DNA from 3 places in the Streptococcus parasuis genome. Region 2 is predicted to be linked to each of the others. Evidence: predicted binding sites of a transcription regulator. Region 2 holds the regulator's gene; each other region holds the start of a gene.
The links. The regulator Rex, encoded in region 2, represses fermentation and respiration genes when NADH is low (regulators of the CRP and FNR family bind a similar motif). The targets are predictions, from matches to a motif close to TTGTGAANTANTTCACAA.

Region 1: the regulator Rex is predicted to act here: its motif matches at 3,069-3,086, upstream of pflB (formate C-acetyltransferase).
Region 3: the regulator Rex is predicted to act here: its motif matches at 2,524-2,541, upstream of adhE (bifunctional acetaldehyde-CoA/alcohol dehydrogenase).

The regions. Positions count from the first base shown of each region.
Region 1 is NZ_AP024276.1:1,965,889-1,972,040, forward strand. Features, by position in the region: gene L6410_RS09865 (1-phosphofructokinase family hexose kinase) at 1-548, opposite strand, end outside; gene L6410_RS09870 (NAD(P)-dependent oxidoreductase) at 651-1,277, opposite strand; gene L6410_RS09875 (Rrf2 family transcriptional regulator) at 1,413-1,832, opposite strand; gene dinB (DNA polymerase IV) at 1,875-2,942, opposite strand; gene pflB (formate C-acetyltransferase) at 3,180-5,525, shown strand; gene L6410_RS09890 (COG3942 and LysM peptidoglycan-binding domain-containing protein) at 5,789-6,152, opposite strand, start outside.
Region 2 is NZ_AP024276.1:977,689-983,840, forward strand. Features, by position in the region: gene gyrA (DNA gyrase subunit A) at 1-309, shown strand, start outside; gene L6410_RS04875 (class A sortase) at 313-1,062, shown strand; gene radC (RadC family protein) at 1,205-1,885, shown strand; gene L6410_RS04885 (gamma-glutamyl-gamma-aminobutyrate hydrolase family protein) at 1,882-2,577, opposite strand; gene L6410_RS04890 (redox-sensing transcriptional repressor Rex) at 2,581-3,219, opposite strand; gene L6410_RS04895 (DUF4649 family protein) at 3,365-3,568, opposite strand; gene L6410_RS04900 (DUF1831 domain-containing protein) at 3,565-3,915, opposite strand; gene L6410_RS04905 (cysteine desulfurase family protein) at 3,917-5,032, opposite strand; gene L6410_RS04910 (ribose-phosphate diphosphokinase) at 5,044-6,021, opposite strand; gene L6410_RS04915 (CYTH domain-containing protein) at 6,143-6,152, opposite strand, start outside.
Region 3 is NZ_AP024276.1:1,905,882-1,912,033, reverse strand. Features, by position in the region: gene L6410_RS09625 (ATP-dependent nuclease) at 1-284, shown strand, start outside; gene rpmG (50S ribosomal protein L33) at 517-666, opposite strand; gene rpmF (50S ribosomal protein L32) at 682-864, opposite strand; gene hisS (histidine--tRNA ligase) at 1,140-2,423, shown strand; gene adhE (bifunctional acetaldehyde-CoA/alcohol dehydrogenase) at 2,627-5,278, shown strand; gene L6410_RS09600 (Asp23/Gls24 family envelope stress response protein) at 5,624-5,989, shown strand; gene L6410_RS09595 (DAK2 domain-containing protein) at 5,992-6,152, shown strand, end outside.

The DNA of each region.
Region 1 (6,152 bases), 990 kb from region 2:
TTGATTTTGATAAGGGCTGGGCGAGCTTGAAAAGCTGCACGTAGAGCTGGTCCACTGGTGTCCAATATGGTAAGAACTTTTGGGTATTTTTCAATAAACTGCTGAATATAGTCATCCGGCATCCCCGTCATCAGACTACCTGAAAAGACTAGGATGTCGCCAGCTTGCAGGCTATTTTCAATCTGCTGAGTGAATTGTTCAAGTAATTCCGCAGTTAGCTCAAAGCATTTCTCATAAAAAAGCACCACATCACCCGTACTGGTTTCGACATAGATATTACACGTCCGAGTATTCTGGCTGTTTTCAACCACGCGCAGAGCATTTCCACTATCAGTATTTAGCTCCTGAATATAGCGACAAATTTGTCCACCCAAAATAGTATGAATATTGAAGTCTGTCACACCATTTTCACGGAGGGCATAGGCCACGTTGAAGCTTTTTCCACCAGGATAATCCCTCACTTCCGTCGGTCGCAGGGGAATATTCCTTTCAATTTTTTCAACAAGTAGCGTACGGTCCAGAGCTGGATTGGGACAAATCAAGTGAATCTTAGCTGTCCCCTTTTCTATTTTTATATTATTATACTGTATATAAGCAAAAAAATAAAAAGATAATTCCAAAGAGAACTATCTTTTTAAGGTCCTTTATTTTTATGCAAATACCGAAATACGTTCTTGCTTGTATCCACCTTTTTCAGCAATATCAACCAAAGCCACCGCATAGTCGGCATAACTTATATAGCTTTCACCTTGGGCATTGACTTGGAAAACCTCACCAGCCAAAGTGTAGGCACCTGCTTTTTGACCTTCTGCATCAAAATCTGCTGCTGGGCTGATATAGGTCCAGTTAACCGCTGTCGCCTGACGGTAAAGGTCTAGACCAGCACCCATAGCCTCAGCGATTGGCAGGTATTCCTCAGGGAAATCTGGTGTATCTTTCAGCATAGCTGTCTGGCTCTCGTCTAAATAAAGACTGCCTGCACCACCTACAATCAGCAAACGTGTTGGAGTATCGTTTAACAATGAAACTAAATGATTGGCCAATTGAGAATGTCCTGGTAGAGTTTCTGGCGTCCAAGCACCAAAAGCATTGACTACTACATCAAAGCCTGCCAAATCCTCTTTGGTCAAGTCAAAAGCATCTTTTTGGAGAACTTCTTGGGCCACACTCTTGTTTTCAGAACGGACAATAGCCGTCACCTGGTGACCGCGTTCTACTGCTTCCTTTGCAATAGCTTGACCTGATTTCCCATTTGTAGCAATAATAGCAATTTTCATAATAGTTACCTCACGATTTGTTGTAATGTTTTTGTTTACAACCATAGTATATCGCAAGTTTGTTGTAATGTCAATGATTACAACTGGTTAAATTAAAAAAATCATCAAACTGATGATTCCTTCATTGAAATATAATTATAGTTCCGCCAGTAAATCAGCAATGGTCGACTGTTCAAGTTCTCTTTCCAAAGCTGCCTGCGCTTCTTCTAAACGATGATCTAAGAGGGGATGGATTTTCCTCCCTACTCGACAAGAGGGATTAGGTTGCTCATGAAAAGCAAATAATTGCCCCTTTTCTCCGAATAGTTCAACAGCCTGATAGACATGCAATAGGGTGATTTGATCTGGTTTTTTAGCCAAATGTGCCCCACCTACACCGCGTGCCACTTTCACTAAGTTAGCTTCTTTTAACTGGGATAAAATATTTCGGATAACAACAGGATTAACACCCACACTTCCAGCAATACTGGCACTAGTCTGTTTTTCCTTCTCCCCCTCTAAAGCTAGCAAAACTAAGATATGGCTAGCAATGGTAAATCTACTTGAAATTTGCATCTTTTCTCCTTTTTCTCAGTCTATCACAGTCCGAATCAGAACTCAAGGCTGAAAGTTTGTGACTGTCACTCCTAACAACCGGATACCTTTTTCAACTTGTCCAATCTCTTCAATCAACTGACGAACCTCTTTTTCAATGATATCTAACTGGTCGGTGTATTCATCAAGACTATGGCGTTTGGTCAGTGTAGAAAAATCACCATAACGCACCTTTAACACAATTGTTCTGCCCTTTTTTTCATTACGCTCCAAGCTACTAGCAACCCGTTGACAAAGACTGGTTAACTCTTTCAGTACATCCTCATCTCGATAAAGTAATTTCCGATAGGTTCTTTCCTTACCAATAGACTTGCGCACTCGATCCACCTTAACAGGAGAATTGGAAATTCCCCTCGCCTTACGATAGAGGTCAAACCCGAAACGACCGAATGTATCAATCAAAACCATCTCTGGTACATCTAACAGATCCTGCCCTGTGTAGACCCCCATATCATGTAGTCGTTCTACAGTTTTCTTGCCAACACCATGAAATTTTTCAATCGGCAAGGATGCCAATACCCCCACAGCCTCTTCTGGTAAAATCAAGGTCAATCCATGTGGTTTTTCCATATCCGAAGCAATTTTTGCCAAAAATTTGTTATAAGAAACACCAGCTGAAGCAGTCAGATGCAACTCATTCCATATGTCGTATTGGATTAGTTTGGCGATTTTAACTGCCGAGCTAAGGCCTAACTTATTTTCCGTCACATCTAGATAGGCTTCATCAATTGACATGGGCTCCACCAAATCAGTATAGCGATGGAAAATTTCTCGAACCTGTCGCCCAACTTCTTGGTATTTTTCATAATGACCAGAAATAAAAATAGCCTGCGGACAACGTTCATAGGCTTCTTTTGAGGACATAGCCGAGTGAACCCCAAAGGTACGCGCCTCATAATTACAAGTTGACACAACGCCTCTTCCGCCAGACAGCCTAGGGTCTGCCCCAATAATAACAGGCTTTCCTTTCAACTCAGGATTGTCCCTTACCTCAATGGCAGCAAAAAAAGCATCCATGTCTACATGAATAATTTTTCTAGATAAATCATTGATTAAGGGAAATACTAACATGGTTACTCCTTTACAATTTAGATTATACCGCAATCATCTGCTAATGAAAAGAAAGCTACTCTGAACAGATTATCCAAATGACTCTATTTAAACGTCTTGCACGTACCTATATCTACATGAAAATGATTGAAAGAATTTTCACAAACTTTCACGAGTCTGAATCTTGAAGTAAGTGCTTTCAAGTGCTATAATAAGACCATACCGGTATTAACCGAAATGTTCAAAAGGAGAACCCTCATGTCAACAAAAGTAAAAACAAAAAATGTTGCTGAAGACATTTTCGCCCAAGCCTGGGAAGGCTTCAAAGGTACAGATTGGCAAGATAAAGCAAGTGTAACTCGCTTCGTTCAAGCCAACTACACTCCATATGATGGAGATGAAAGCTTCCTTGCAGGCCCAACTGAGCGTTCACTTCATATCAAGAAAATTATTGAAGAAACAAAAGCTGGTTACGAAGATACTCGTTTTCCAATGGATATCGACCGTGCGACTTCTATCGCTGATATTCCAGCAGGTTTCATCGATAAAGAAAACGAACTCATCTTTGGTATCCAAAATGATGAGCTCTTCAAACTTAACTTCATGCCACGTGGTGGTATTCGTATGGCTGAAACAACTTTGATCGAAAACGGCTATACTCCAGACCCACTCCTTCATGAAATCTATACAAAACACGCTACAACTGTAAACGATGGTATCTTCCGTGCTTACACAGCTGACATTCGCCGTGCTCGCCACTCACACCACGTTTCTGGTCTTCCAGATGCATACTCACGTGGTCGTATCATCGGTATGTACGCTCGTTTGGCACTTTACGGTGCAGACTACTTGATGGAAGAAAAAGTAGCTGACTGGAATGCGATTACTGAAATCGATGAAGAGTCAATCCGCCTTCGTGAAGAAATCAACCTTCAATACCAAGCTTTGCAACAAGTTGTACGTTTGGGTGACTCATACGGTGTAGACGTTCGCAAACCTGCAATGAACACTAAAGAAGCTATCCAATGGACAAACATTGCTTTCATGGCTGTATGTCGTGTTATCAATGGTGCCGCTACTTCACTTGGTCGTGTACCAATCGTTCTTGACATCTACGCTGAACGTGACTTGGCTCGTGGTACATTTACTGAATCTGAAATCCAAGAATTTGTTGATGACTTCGTATTGAAACTTCGTACAGTGAAATTTGCTCGTACAAAAGCATTCGACGAAATCTACTCTGGTGACCCAACATTCTTGACAACATCTATGGCAGGTATGGGTAACGATGGTCGTCACCGTGTTACAAAGATGGACTACCGTTTCTTAAACACACTTGACAACATCGGTAACTCTCCAGAACCAAACTTGACAGTTCTTTGGTCAGACAAACTTCCATATTCATTCCGTCGTTACTGTATGGCAATGAGCCACAAACACTCTTCTATCCAATATGAAGGTGTAACAACAATGGCCAAAGATGGTTATGGTGAAATGTCTTGTATTTCTTGCTGTGTATCTCCACTTGATCCAGAAAGCGAAGACCAACGCCACAACATCCAATACTTTGGTGCTCGCGTAAACGTCCTTAAAGCCCTTCTTTCAAGCTGGAACAACGGTTACGATGATGTTCACAAAGATTACAAAGTATTCGACGGTGTTGAACCAAACACATCTGAAGTATTTGACTACGACCAAGTGGTTAAGAACTTTGAAATCGCCCTTGACTGGTTGACAGATACATATGTTGATGCCATGAATATCATCCACTTCATGACAGATAAATACAACTACGAAGCAGTTCAAATGGCATTCTTGCCAACTCACCTTCGTGCTAACATGGGCTTCGGTATCTGTGGTTTCGCAAACACTGTTGACTCATTGTCAGCAATCAAATATGCACAAGTTAAACCAATCCGTGATGAAGATGGATTTATCTACGACTACGAAGTAACTGGTGACTTCCCACGCTATGGTGAAGACGATGACCGTGTAGATGATATTGCGAAATGGCTTATGGAAGCATTCTTCACTCGTTTGAACAAACATAAATTGTACAAGAATGCTGAAGCTACTGTCTCTATCTTGACAATCACTTCAAACGTTGCTTACTCTAAACAAACTGGTAACTCTCCAGTTCACCGTGGTGTATTCCTCAATGAAGATGGTTCTGTGAACACTACTAAGGTAGAATTCTTCCCACCAGGTGCTAACCCAACTTCTAAAGCTCGTGGTGGTTGGTTGCAAAACTTGAACACCCTTTCTAAACTCAACTTCAAACATGCCAACGACGGTATCTCATTGACTACTCAAGTTTCTCCAAAAGCACTTGGTAAAACATTCGATGAGCAAGTAAACAACTTGGTAACAATCCTTGATGGTTACTTTGAACAAGGTGGTCAACACGTTAACTTGAACGTTATGGACTTGAACGACGTTTATGAAAAAATCATGGCTGGTGAAGATGTTATCGTTCGTATCTCTGGATACTGCGTAAACACTAAATACCTCACTAAAGAGCAAAAAACTGAATTGACTCAACGTGTCTTCCACGAAGTTCTTTCAATGGACGACCACGCTGCTGAAGTTTCAGGTCAAGCTTAATCAAGCAAACACGAAAGGACTTGCACATGCAGGTCCTTTTTATCGTCATTTAGTTTATCTTTTATTACGTCGTTAACTCACCTTGCCTAACTCCAGTTATGCCTGCGGCTCGTTGCCTAGTACTAAAAGTAAACTAAAAGACTATACTATGTCAAAAAATATTCTGATATTTGCGGTAGGATAGTAAATCTTCGGAAGGATACAGAACCAGTTCATAAAAAAATCCTCTCCCAAAATGCAATTTGAGAGAAGGGACTATTCTTCTAATAATTGTAAATATAAGTGATTTCACCAACAGTATCCGTCGGATAGAACCAACCGCGGAAATTATCCACCCACTGCTGACCATGATAGTTGGCTTCAAGTACTTGAATTTGACCCAACTCATTTACAGCCGTTACATACGCAACATGCCCTAGAGCGCCATCATTCCATGAAATAATCGCTCCAACTTCGGGTACAGATCCTGTAAGGAAACCATCACGCGCCGCATTGGCTCCCCATGATGCGGCATCCCCCCACCAGTCACCTGCCCAAGGAGCAACTTTCTGTACTCCCCAAGTACATTGACCAACAGGGTAGTTAATGCCTGGTTCATACTCATAGCCTGGTAGATAGTAGCTATCA
Region 2 (6,152 bases):
TCAGAAAATGGTTATGGAAAACGTACTCCAGCATCTGAATATCCAACGAAAGGCCGCGGTGGTAAAGGTATCATCACTCTGAAAGTTGCTGATAAAAATGGCCCTCTTGCTGGTTTAACAACAGTACAGGGCGATGAAGATATTATGGTTATTACGGATACAGGAGTTATCATCCGTACAAGTATAGCTAATATCTCACAAACCGGTCGTTCAACAATGGGTGTTAAAGTCATGCGACTAGATGAAGAAGCAAAAATTATGACCTTTGCCTTAGTTGATGCAGCAGATCAGAAAGAGCAAGAGGAGTAGGGAATGTCAAAACGTTCACCGAAAAAGAAGGGCAAGAACAGAACATGGATGAATTTACTTGCCTTGATACTCTTTTTGATTTCACTAGCCCTTATTTTCAATACTTCGATTAGAAACTTTATTATTGGTTGGAATACTAATAAGTATCAGATTACAAATATCAGTTCTGAAGATATTGAAAAGAATAAACAAGCGGACTCAACTTTTGATTTTGAACAAGTTGAAGCCGTTTCGACGGAGGCTATTCTGAAGGCGCAATGGGAAGCACAGAGACTGCCCGTTATTGGTGGAATTGCTGTGCCTGAATTGGGAATTAATTTGCCAATTTTCAAGGGTGTAGGGAATACGTCGCTTATGTATGGAGCTGGAACGATGAAAGAGACTCAAGAAATGGGGATAGGAAACTATGCCCTAGCCAGTCACCATATCTTCGGTGTTGCCGGGTCTGCGAATGTTCTTTTCTCTCCTTTGGATCGAGCTGAAAAAGGAATGAAGATTTACCTAACTGATAAAAATACAATCTATACCTATGTGATTGATAGTGTTGAAGTTGTAAGTCCAGAAAGCGTCTATGTTATTGACGATGTCGAAGGACGTACAGAAGTGACTTTGGTTACTTGTACGGACTACTATTCAACACAAAGGATTATTGTAAAAGGTATTCTTGAAATTTCTATTCCATATGCTGATGCATCAGAGGATATAAAAAAAGCTTTCTCTCACGGATACAATCAGTATGATTATGGTCAATAAGACAAGACGATTGCCAGCTTTTAAATCATTTTTATGTAACCTTCGAATTAATTTAGAAAGTTGAATGAATAGAGCACGTATTCTCTATATCTTTCAACTTTCTTTTTCCTTGTTTTACGAATAGATGTATGAGGAGGAAATTATGTATCAAATTGATTTTAAAGAAGAATCGCTTTTACCACGTGAGCGTTTAGTCGAAGTTGGGCCAGAACGCCTAAGTAATCAAGAGTTATTAGCTATTTTTATTCGAACGGGTACGAAAAACGAACCTGTCACCATTTTATCCAATAAATTATTGAATCAATTGGAGAATTTAGCAAATTTAAGAGATTTATCTATCGAAGAATTGCAGACTTTAACGGGTATTGGTCGTGTAAAAGCAATAGAGATTAAAGCCATGATTGAGCTCGGAAAACGGATCAATCAATCCCACTTGTTGCTAAATGAACAAGTACTAGGTAGTGAAAAATTGGGTCGCAAGATGATTCAAGAAATTGGAGATAAAAAACAAGAGCATCTGGTTGCGCTCTATCTCAATACACAAAATCAAATCATCAAACAGGAGACAATATTTATTGGAAGTGTGAATCGTAGTATTGCAGAACCACGGGAAATCCTGCATCATGCTATCAAATGCATGGCCACATCAGTAATTATTGTCCATAATCACCCTTCGGGGTCGGTTCACCCTAGTAAGAATGACTTACTTTTTACAGAAAATTTAAAACAGTCCTGCGATGTGCTAGGACTGGTCTTATTAGATCATTTAATTGTAGGTAATAAAAATTACTATTCCTTCCGAGAGGAAAGTGAGCTGTTTTAGAACTGATTGACGATGTAATCAAATAGCCTATTTTCCGTCTCTCGTTCGCCGTAAAGTAATTCAGGATGCCATTGAACACCCAAAAAGGTATGAGAGTCTCTTGTAGACTGTACCGCTTCAATGGTTTGTTTATCTGGGGATAGGGCAATAATTTCCAAAGAGGGAGCTAATTTGTTGATTGCTTGGCGATGGAATGAATTAACGGTTGGCTCCTGAGCATAGATCTGTGATAATTGGCTTTCAATTGGGAAATAGAGATCTTGGCTAGGTTGATTGCCGGTATTTTCCTGCCAATGCCCTAAAACCTCTTGATGGAGACTGCCACCTTGGGCGACGTTATAGAGCTGCAGGCCTCTACAAATGCCAAATATAGGTTTTTCTTGATGGTGAGCAGCTTCTATCAGTGCTAGTTCAAATCGATCTCGCTCAGGAAAATAATTGCTACTATCTATGAGTAATTTTTCCTGATAGTGAATAGGCTCAACATTTTGTCCACCAGTCAATACTAATTTATCAACTAGTTTCATATACTGCTCAGCAAGTTCTGGCCGAGTGACTGGTAAAATTAGTGGAATGCCACCAGCATCTTCAATAGCATTCACTAAGCAAGTTTGAGTATAAGAAAGCAGGGGTTCTGTATGATCCCCTGTTTTATAATGATTTCCAGAAATTCCAATGATTGGTTGACTCATTTTCTATCCTTTGCGCATGAAATAAAGTAGTGTCTGTAGTTCACTTGTCAAGTCTACATATTGGACAACAACATCTTTAGGAACGGTCAAGTTGATTGGTGAAAAGCTAAGAATACCTTTAACGCCAGCTTCAACCAATACATCAGTAACTTCTTGAGCTTTAACGCTTGGAACCGTTAAGATGGCAGTCTGAGAATTAGCTTCCTTGATGCGATCTTTTAACTCTGAAATCGCATGGATAGGAACATTTTCATCTATGGTTCCGACTGCAGGATTATCATCAGCTTCAAAAGCCATGATGATTTTCATTTTATTTCTTTCGTGAAACTTGTAGTGAAGAAGTGCACGACCCATATTCCCAACCCCGATTAACATAACATTGGTAATCGAGTTATCGTTTAGAATATCGGCAAAAAAGTCCATTAAATCCTTCACATTATAACCAAATCCACGGCGTCCAAGTTCACCAAAATATGAGAAATCTCGGCGGACAGTAGCAGAGTCGATTCCGATTGCCTCTGCAATCTCTTTTGAACTTGCTTTTTCGATTTTCTCCGCATAGAATCGTTTAAATACGCGATAGTAAATGGATAGTCGTTTAGCTGTGGCGCGTGGGATTTCAGTATTTTTATTGTTTTTCACATTTGTCTCCTTAATAATATTTTATATACATCATTAATTGGTACATACCAATACAACAGAAATAATAGATAGTCCTCTACTATTCTAGTGTAAGTTTGTGAAAAAATCAACAGATTGAATTGAAAAAGATTAAACAGTTTTCTGTCTAATCTATGGATTGTAAATACTGATAGAGGTCCCCAATTCTTCCTTGAAAATCCAAGGGAGTTCCATCTCTAAGAATTTGAGTGACGGGATAATAATCAGGAAGGGTCAAGCAACCTGCAAAGGCTAGCCTTGCTGCTTCGAGATTGTCAAACTCTTGTTGTCGCTCAACGTGATAGGCATCTTTATAGAAGATTGTTATCATTTTTTTCCTTCTTTCATAAATATATCACGATCTACCAAACTGTCCATCAAGAAATAGAATTTTTCCTGAATGACTTTGTTAGTGTCTTGTTTAAAAATATTCACTAAGTGGAGACCAGATTGATCCGTGATATTAATTTTAAAGCCTTTTAGATCTTGATTAATGATGATTTTTAGTAGAAATCCTTGATTTGAATTTGGGACCTCTTCTAATAAGCGACTGAGTTGGTAGTGACCAGCCTTTGTTACCTCAAAGGTATTGTCGCGTAGTGTATATTTTTTTACAGTTGGACTAATATGGTAAATATAATCGCAATCTTTCAATGCTACGGTTTGTTGGAATGCCATGCTAACCTCCAATAATTATTTTTAAAGCTGATAGTAAGATATCTATTTCTTTTTTGGTATTCAATTCTGAAAAGCTAATACGTACGGATTCTTTTAATCGAGGAGAGTCACTTCCATACATTGCCTCAAGTACATGACTATTTTCAACGACACCTGCTGTGCAAGCAGATCCAGTGGAAATAGCGATTCCTGCCAAATCTAATCGCATTAGCAGTTGTTCGTTGAGTCGTCCTGGAAAACCAATATTCAGTACATGAGGTAAATGAGCACCAGCTTGATTGACGTAAAAATCAAATTCACTTAAATTTTTGAGTGTATAGGATTTCAGATCATGGATATACTCAATATTTTGAATCATTTGTGTTGATTGATGGACGAGCGCTGCAGCCATCCCTGCAATTGCAGGGAGATTTTCTGTTCCTGCTCTGTGTTGATTTTCTTGCTTCCCACCGTGAATCAGTGAATCAAATTGGTGGATTGAAGAGTAGAGAAAACCAATCCCTTTCGGTCCATGGAATTTATGGGCAGAAGCGGACAGAAAATCAATACCAAGTTCTTGTGGTTTGATTGGAATTTTCCCAACCACTTGAACAGCATCGACATGGAATACAGCTTGATGTTGAGACAAGAGCGAACCGATTTCCCTTATAGGTAGGAGTTGCCCAGTCTCGTTATTGGCATACATGACACTAACAAGAATTGTATCAGGTCGTAAGGCTTCTTTAATCTGTTGAGCTGTGATTTCTTGATTTTCTGGCTTTATATATGTAATTTCAAAACCGAATCGTTGCTCTAAGTATTCCATAGTATGCAACACAGCATGGTGTTCAATGGCTGTGGTAATAAGGTGTTTTCCACGATGCATATTTGCTAAAGCGTAACCTTGAATAGCAAGATTATCTGCTTCAGATCCACCAGATGTGAAAATGATTGTATCAGGGTTTACAGAAAGTACTCTGGCGATGTCTGCTCGTGCTTTTCTGAGTACTTTATTAGCTTCTCGGCCAAATCCGTGGATGCTGGAAGGATTTCCATAGTGATGTTGAGCAACTTCAAACATGCTTGATATGGCTGCCTGTGAAAGAGCAGTAGTAGCAGCATTATCTAAATATATCAAAGAGTATACTCCTAGTTTTCTTTTTCTGGATTTGTAAATTTAAAGAGTGGGCTGAGTGGACGATGCTCTTGAATGCGGTGAATAGCATCAGCGATTAAGTCACTCGCAGTTAGGAATGCGATATTTTTTGGATGTTGTTCTTTACTTGCAACTGAGTCAGTCACTAAAATTTCTTTTATAGATGTTTCATCCAACAATTGCGCAGCAGTTCCAGCGAAAAGACCATGGCTGGCAACAGCGTAAATCTCAGTAGCTCCGCCATCTTCAACAATTTTTGAGGCTTGTGAGAATGTACGGCCAGTATTTAAAATGTCATCGACCAAGATTGCTTTTTTGCCAGCTACATCACCGATGATATAGCCTTCTGCACGGTCAGAATCGTCTTGAGCATAATCAATAATCGCAATCGGAGCATTCAAAAATTCTGCAATATTACGAGCACGCTTGATACCGGAATTTTTTGGACTGACAATGACGACATCCTCACCGCAGAGTCCTTTTTGCATGTAGTATGATGCGAACAATGGTTCGGTCAACAGGTTATCTACTGGAATATCAAAGAAACCTTGAATTTGAGAAGCGTGTAAATCAAGAGTCAATACACGATCGATTCCTGCTTTAACAAGCATATTTGCAACTAGTTTAGCTGTAATTGGTTCACGTGGTGCAGCAGTGCGGTCTTGACGAGCATAGCCGAAATATGGAATGACAGCAGTTACTGAGTTTGCACTTGCACGTTTACATGCATCAATCATGATAAGCAATTCCCAAAGGTGGTTGTTGACTGGAAAACTAGTTGATTGAATAATATAAACGTCAACGCCACGAACGCTCTCTTCAATATTTATTTGAATTTCTCCATCTGAGAATTGGCGAGAAGAAAGTTTTCCTAGAGGCAGTCCAGCAGCAGCTGCTATTTTTTCAGCGATATCACGGTTACTGTTTAGCGAGAATAGTTTAATGTTATGATCACCAGTTGGTTGAACCATTTTGAGAAACTCCTTTTTTAATGCTTTTTTATGAAAAATCATAAAAGTAATTTAACAACAGATAACTCTATTTTATCAAAAAATCCTATTTTTTTCAGTAGTAAAGTTAAAAAAATCAGCTTTATTGAGCT
Region 3 (6,152 bases), 930 kb from region 2:
AAACAATATTAAGAGATGTTAGTAGTTTGAAGCTTTTAAAATCTGGCGGAAAAAATATTATTCCACAAGGCGAGTGTGTAGCATTATTCAATGAAATAAAAGAATTCTTAACAGAACACAATGTTTTTATTTTAGAATGTGGAGAAATAGAGCGCCTTGTACCAGAAATAAAAGGGCATGGAAATGCTTGGGTAGAAAAAACATTTACAAAATATAGAGATATTGATAATGATGTCTATGATAAAGCAAGAAGATTTATTAGTAATATTTTCAAAAAAAATTAATGCTACCTCAAATAATCGTTAATAGCATCTAGAGATTGATAATTTGTAAGCATTTAGTTTAGATAATAATATCAAAAAGCACTCGAACAATACTGCTAGAGTGCTTTTTCTAATTTTATTTCACAAAAAATGTAGTCATTTGGTTGAGTTTCAATGCAATATACTGAAATTCAACATTTCAAAAATCGCATAAAATCAAGGTTTCTACTGTCTATTGACGTGTAGTGAATCCCTATTTCACCTCAGTAAAAATCACGTGTTTACGCAATTTTGGTGAGTATTTTTTCAATTGAAGACGGTCTGGAGTGTTACGTTTGTTTTTTGAAGTAAGGTACAAGCGTTCACCAGATTCTTTGTGTTCAAGTGTAATATTTACGCGCATGGTATCTCCCTTCTATTATTCAGCTGAAGCAGCCTTAGCGATTTTACGTCCTTTGTAGTATCCTTTCAAAGATACACGGTGTGAACGTGAGTAATCTCCAGTAGTTTCATCAAATTTCACAGTTGGAGCTGCTACTTTATAGTGAGTACGACGTTTGTTTTTCTTCGCTTTTGAAGTGCGACGTGCAGGTACTGCCATTTCTATTTTCCTCCATTAAAATACGAGAGCAAAGCCCTCTTCAAATCTAAAAGTTATAGTATGACTTTCGTCAACTTTAACAGTATATCAAAACTTCTTTGTAAAGTAAAGTTACTTGACAGATATTTTTCACTTTTTTGAGAAATAAAAGAGCTTTTATGGTAAAATAAGGAGGATTGCAAGGCTCGACTGGTAGAGTTGGAGTCGTAATGACTTAATTTGGAAAGGAATAAGTACAACTTTTCTAGTCAGAAGTTGGCTTTATATACTTTATTATGAAACTACAAAAACCAAAAGGGACGCAAGATTTACTTCCACAGGACTCTGCCAAATGGCAATATGTAGAAAATTTCGCACGTTCTATTTTTAAACAGTATAATTTTTCGGAAATTCGCACACCTATCTTTGAACATTACGAAGTAATTAGTCGCTCTGTTGGCGATACCACAGATATTGTGACCAAGGAAATGTACGATTTTTACGATAAGGGAGAACGTCATATTACTCTTCGTCCAGAAGGCACAGCGCCCGTTGTTCGTTCTTATGTAGAAAATAAGCTCTTTGCTCCAGAAGTGCAAAAACCGGCAAAATTTTACTATATGGGGCCCATGTTCCGATATGAGCGTCCGCAGGCGGGGCGTCTCCGACAGTTCCATCAGATTGGTGTAGAGTGCTTCGGCTCAAATAATCCAGCAACAGATGTAGAAATTATTGCCATGGCTTATCATTTCTTTGAAGAGTTGGGGATTAAAGATGTTCGTTTGCATCTCAATAGTTTGGGGAATCCAGAGAGTCGCGCAGCCTATCGCCAAGCCTTGATTGACTATCTGACACCGCTCAAGGATCAACTGTCTAAAGATAGCCAGCGCCGTTTGGAAGAAAATCCTCTCCGCGTGTTAGACTCAAAAGAAAAAGAAGACAAGGTTGCTGTAGAAAATGCACCATCCATCTTGGACTATCTGGATCAGGAAAGTATAGCTCACTTTGAAGCAGTCAAGTCTATGCTAGATAATCTGGGCATATCATATGAAATCGACACGAATATGGTACGTGGTCTAGACTACTATAACCATACTATTTTTGAATTCATGACCGAAGTAGGTGGCAGTGACTTGACCATCTGTGCCGGCGGTCGTTATGATGGATTGGTTAGCTATTTTGGTGGACCAGAAACACCAGCCTTCGGCTTTGGCATGGGAATTGAACGTCTGATTCTCGTACTTGAAAAGCAAGGGATTGAGCTTCCGATCGACACTCAGCTAGATGTTTACATCGCAGTTTTAGGTCAGGAGGCCAATGGCGGAGCGCTTGAGTTGGTTCAAGCCATCCGCAAGCAAGGGTTCCGAGCAGAGCGAGACTACCTTGACCGCAAGCTCAAAGCCCAGTTTAAGTCAGCAGATGTATTTGGAGCCAAGACAATCATTACCTTAGGTGGTAGTGAAATCGAATCAGGTCAAGTCGTGGTGAAAAATAACCAGACTCGACAAGAGGTTGAAACAAGTCTTGAAATAGTTAAAACAGAATTTGCTAGTATTTTAGAAAAACTAAGTGAAAATTAGTGTTGTATCCTATGATAGTGTATTGACGAGCCATCTTTGAAAGAAGATGGTTTATCAAAAACGAAAAATGAAAGCGCTTCATTCGGATTTTGCGAAAAAATTGTGAAAAAATTAACAAAAACGCTTTACAAAATTAAAAAGTTGTTGTATTATAAACATGTGAAAAAATTAACAAACATCTGTTTTATAAATGGAGGACTAAAATGGCTGAACAGAAAGTAGTATCACCTGAAGAAAAATTGGTGGCAGCTCAAAAACATGTTGACGAACTTGTTCAAAAAGGTTTGGTAGCCTTGGATGAGTTTCGCAAATTGAACCAAGAACAAGTTGACTACATCGTTGCGAAAGCATCTGTAGCAGCGCTTGATGCTCATGGTATCTTGGCAGCACACGCTGTAGAAGAAACAGGTCGCGGTGTCTTTGAAGACAAAGCTACAAAAAACTTGTTTGCGTGTGAACACGTTGTAAATAACATGCGCGGTGTAAAAACAGTTGGTGTTATCGAAGATGATCCTATTACTGGTTTGACAAAAATTGCAGAACCTGTCGGTGTTATCTGTGGTGTTACTCCAACAACTAACCCAACTTCAACAGCTATTTTCAAATCACTTATCGCACTTAAAACTCGTAACCCAATCGTATTTGGTTTCCACCCATCTGCACAAGAATCTTCTGCACATGCAGCACGTATCGTTTATGAAGCTGCTGTAAAAGCAGGTGCCCCTGAAAACTGTATCCAATGGATTACTGAGCCATCTATTGCTGCTACAAATGCACTCATGAACCACGATGGTATCTCAACTATCTTGGCAACAGGTGGTAACGCAATGGTACGTGCAGCGTATTCATGTGGTAAACCAGCTCTTGGTGTTGGTGCAGGTAACGTACCAGCATATATTGAAAAATCTGCAGATATTCGTCAAGCAGCTCACGATATCGTTATGTCTAAATCATTTGACAACGGTATGGTATGTGCTTCTGAGCAAGCAGTTATCATCGACAAAGAAATTTATGATGAATTCGTTGAAGAATTTAAATCATACAAAACTTACTTTGTTAACAAAAAAGAAAAAGCTCTCCTTGAAGAGTACTGCTTCGGTGTAAAAGCAAATAGCAAAAACTGTGCAGAAGGTAAATTGAATGCTGATATCGTTGGTAAACCAGCTGCATGGATTGCGGAACAAGCAGGCTTCAAAGTTCCAGAAGGAACAAATATCTTGGCTGCTGAATGTGCTGAAGTTGGACCAAATGAGCCTCTTACACGTGAAAAACTTTCTCCAGTAATTGCTGTATTGAAAGCTGAAGACGTAGAAGATGGTCTTAAAAAAGCTCGTCAAATGGTAGAGTTCAACGGTCTTGGACACTCTGCTGCAATCCACACTAAAGATGAAGAACTTGCAAAACGTTTCGGTACTGAAATGAAAGCAATGCGTATTATCTGGAACTCACCTTCTACTTTTGGTGGTATCGGTGACGTTTATAATGCATTTATTCCATCATTAACACTCGGATGTGGTTCATATGGACGTAACTCAGTTGGTGATAACGTATCTGCTATCAACCTTCTTAACATCAAGAAAGTAGGGAAACGTAGAAATAATATGCAATGGTTTAAAGTTCCTTCAAAAATTTACTTCGAACGTAACTCTATTCAATACCTTCAAACAGCAGAAGGCCTTGAACGTGTTATGATCGTAACAGACAAATCAATCGAACGTCTTGGTTTTGTTCAACGTGTCATCGATCAATTGAATGCTCGTTCAAATCAAGTGACTATTCAAGTCTTCTCAGATGTTGAACCAGATCCAGATATTACAACAGTTGAACGCGGTGCTGAAGTAATGCGTGCGTTCCAACCGGATACAATTATTGCGCTCGGTGGTGGTTCACCAATGGATGCTGCTAAAGTAATGTGGCTCTTCTATGAACAACCAGAAATCGACTTCCGTGACCTTGTTCAAAAATTCATGGATATCCGTAAACGTGCCTTCAAATTCCCATCATTGGGTCAAAAAGCTAAATACATCGGTATCCCAACTACATCTGGTACAGGTTCAGAAGTAACACCGTTTGCCGTTATTTCTGATAAGAAAAACAACCGCAAATACCCACTTGCTGACTACTCATTAACACCAACAATTGCAATCGTAGACCCAGCATTGGTAGAGTCAGTTCCAGCCTTCATCGCAGCTGATACTGGTATGGACGTATTGACTCATGCGACAGAAGCATACACTTCTAACTTTGCGAACGACTACACTGATGGTATTGCCCTTCAAACAATTAAGTTGGTATTCCAATATCTTGAAAAATCAGTCTTGACTGGTGATCCAGAAGCACGTGAAAAAATCCACAACGCTTCTACAATGGCTGGTATGGCTTTTGCAAATGCCTTCTTGGGTATGAGCCACTCTATGGCCCATAAGATTGGTGGTCGCTTCCACACAGTTCATGGACGTACAAACGCAATCTTGTTGCCATACGTTATCCGTTACAATGGTACTCGTCCGTCTAAGACAACTACATGGCCTAAGTACAACTACTGGAAAGCGGATGAAAAATTCCAAGACATCGCTCGTATGTTAGGTTTACCACATTCTACTCCAGAAGAAGCTGTTGCAGCTTATGCTAAAGCAGTTTACGAATTGGGTGAAAAAGTTGGTATCAAGATGAACTTTAAAGATCAAGGTATTGACGAACAAGAATGGAAGAAATACACTCATGAATTGGCTCTTCTAGCATATGAAGACCAATGTTCACCTGCTAACCCACGCTTGCCAATGGTAGCAGATATGGAAGAAATCATGAATGACGCTTACTACGGTTACAAAGAACGTCCGGGTCGGATTAAATAATATCTTTCCTTATTCGTGCAACAATTTTTGAAAGTACCTTCTCGGAGATAATTAGATTTGCCAACTAAAACTGGCTGATAGGATTGAGGTTGCTAAGTTGATTCTTAGCTACCTCAATTTTTTTTGAAACAGAACTCAATTTTATAAAAGCTGAGAGGAATATACGTCAAAAGTGCAGATGATAGAGATAGACTGTTAGAAAGCATGGGGTTGCTACTCATTCTTTCAGATATAGAAGAATTATACTTCAGAACACAAGAAGATATCAGATGTCACAAGCTTGTTTTTTACAGAATACTGAAAATATGGTAAAATGGAGTGATAAAACTATTTGAGGTAAGGAATATGACTGTAAAGATCAATACAAAAGACGGCCAAATTGAATTGACTGATGACGTGATTGCCACAGTTGTCGGCGGTGCTACGACTGAAATTTTCGGTGTTGTTGGGATGGCTAGTAAATCTGCGATTAAGGACAATTTTCAGGCTCTTTTGAGAAAAGAAAACTATTCCAAAGGTGTTGTTATCAAGACTTTAGAAGATGGTCGTATTGCAGTCGATGTTTATACTGTGATGAGTTATGGTGTAAAAATCAGTGAAGTATCTCGCAATATCCAAGAACGCGTGAAGTTTAACTTGGAGAGTCAATTGGGTATCTCTGTTGATGCCGTTAATGTTTTTATCCAAAATATTAAAGTCGTAGGAGAATAATTGTGTCTAAAATTACTACTAGTTTATTTCAAGGAATGGTGCAGGCTGCATCAACTCGTCTGAATAAACAAGCTGAATATGTCAACTCACTAAACGTATTCCCTGTACCAGATGGGGATACAGGTACCAATATGGGGATGACCATTACAAATGGTGCTAAGGA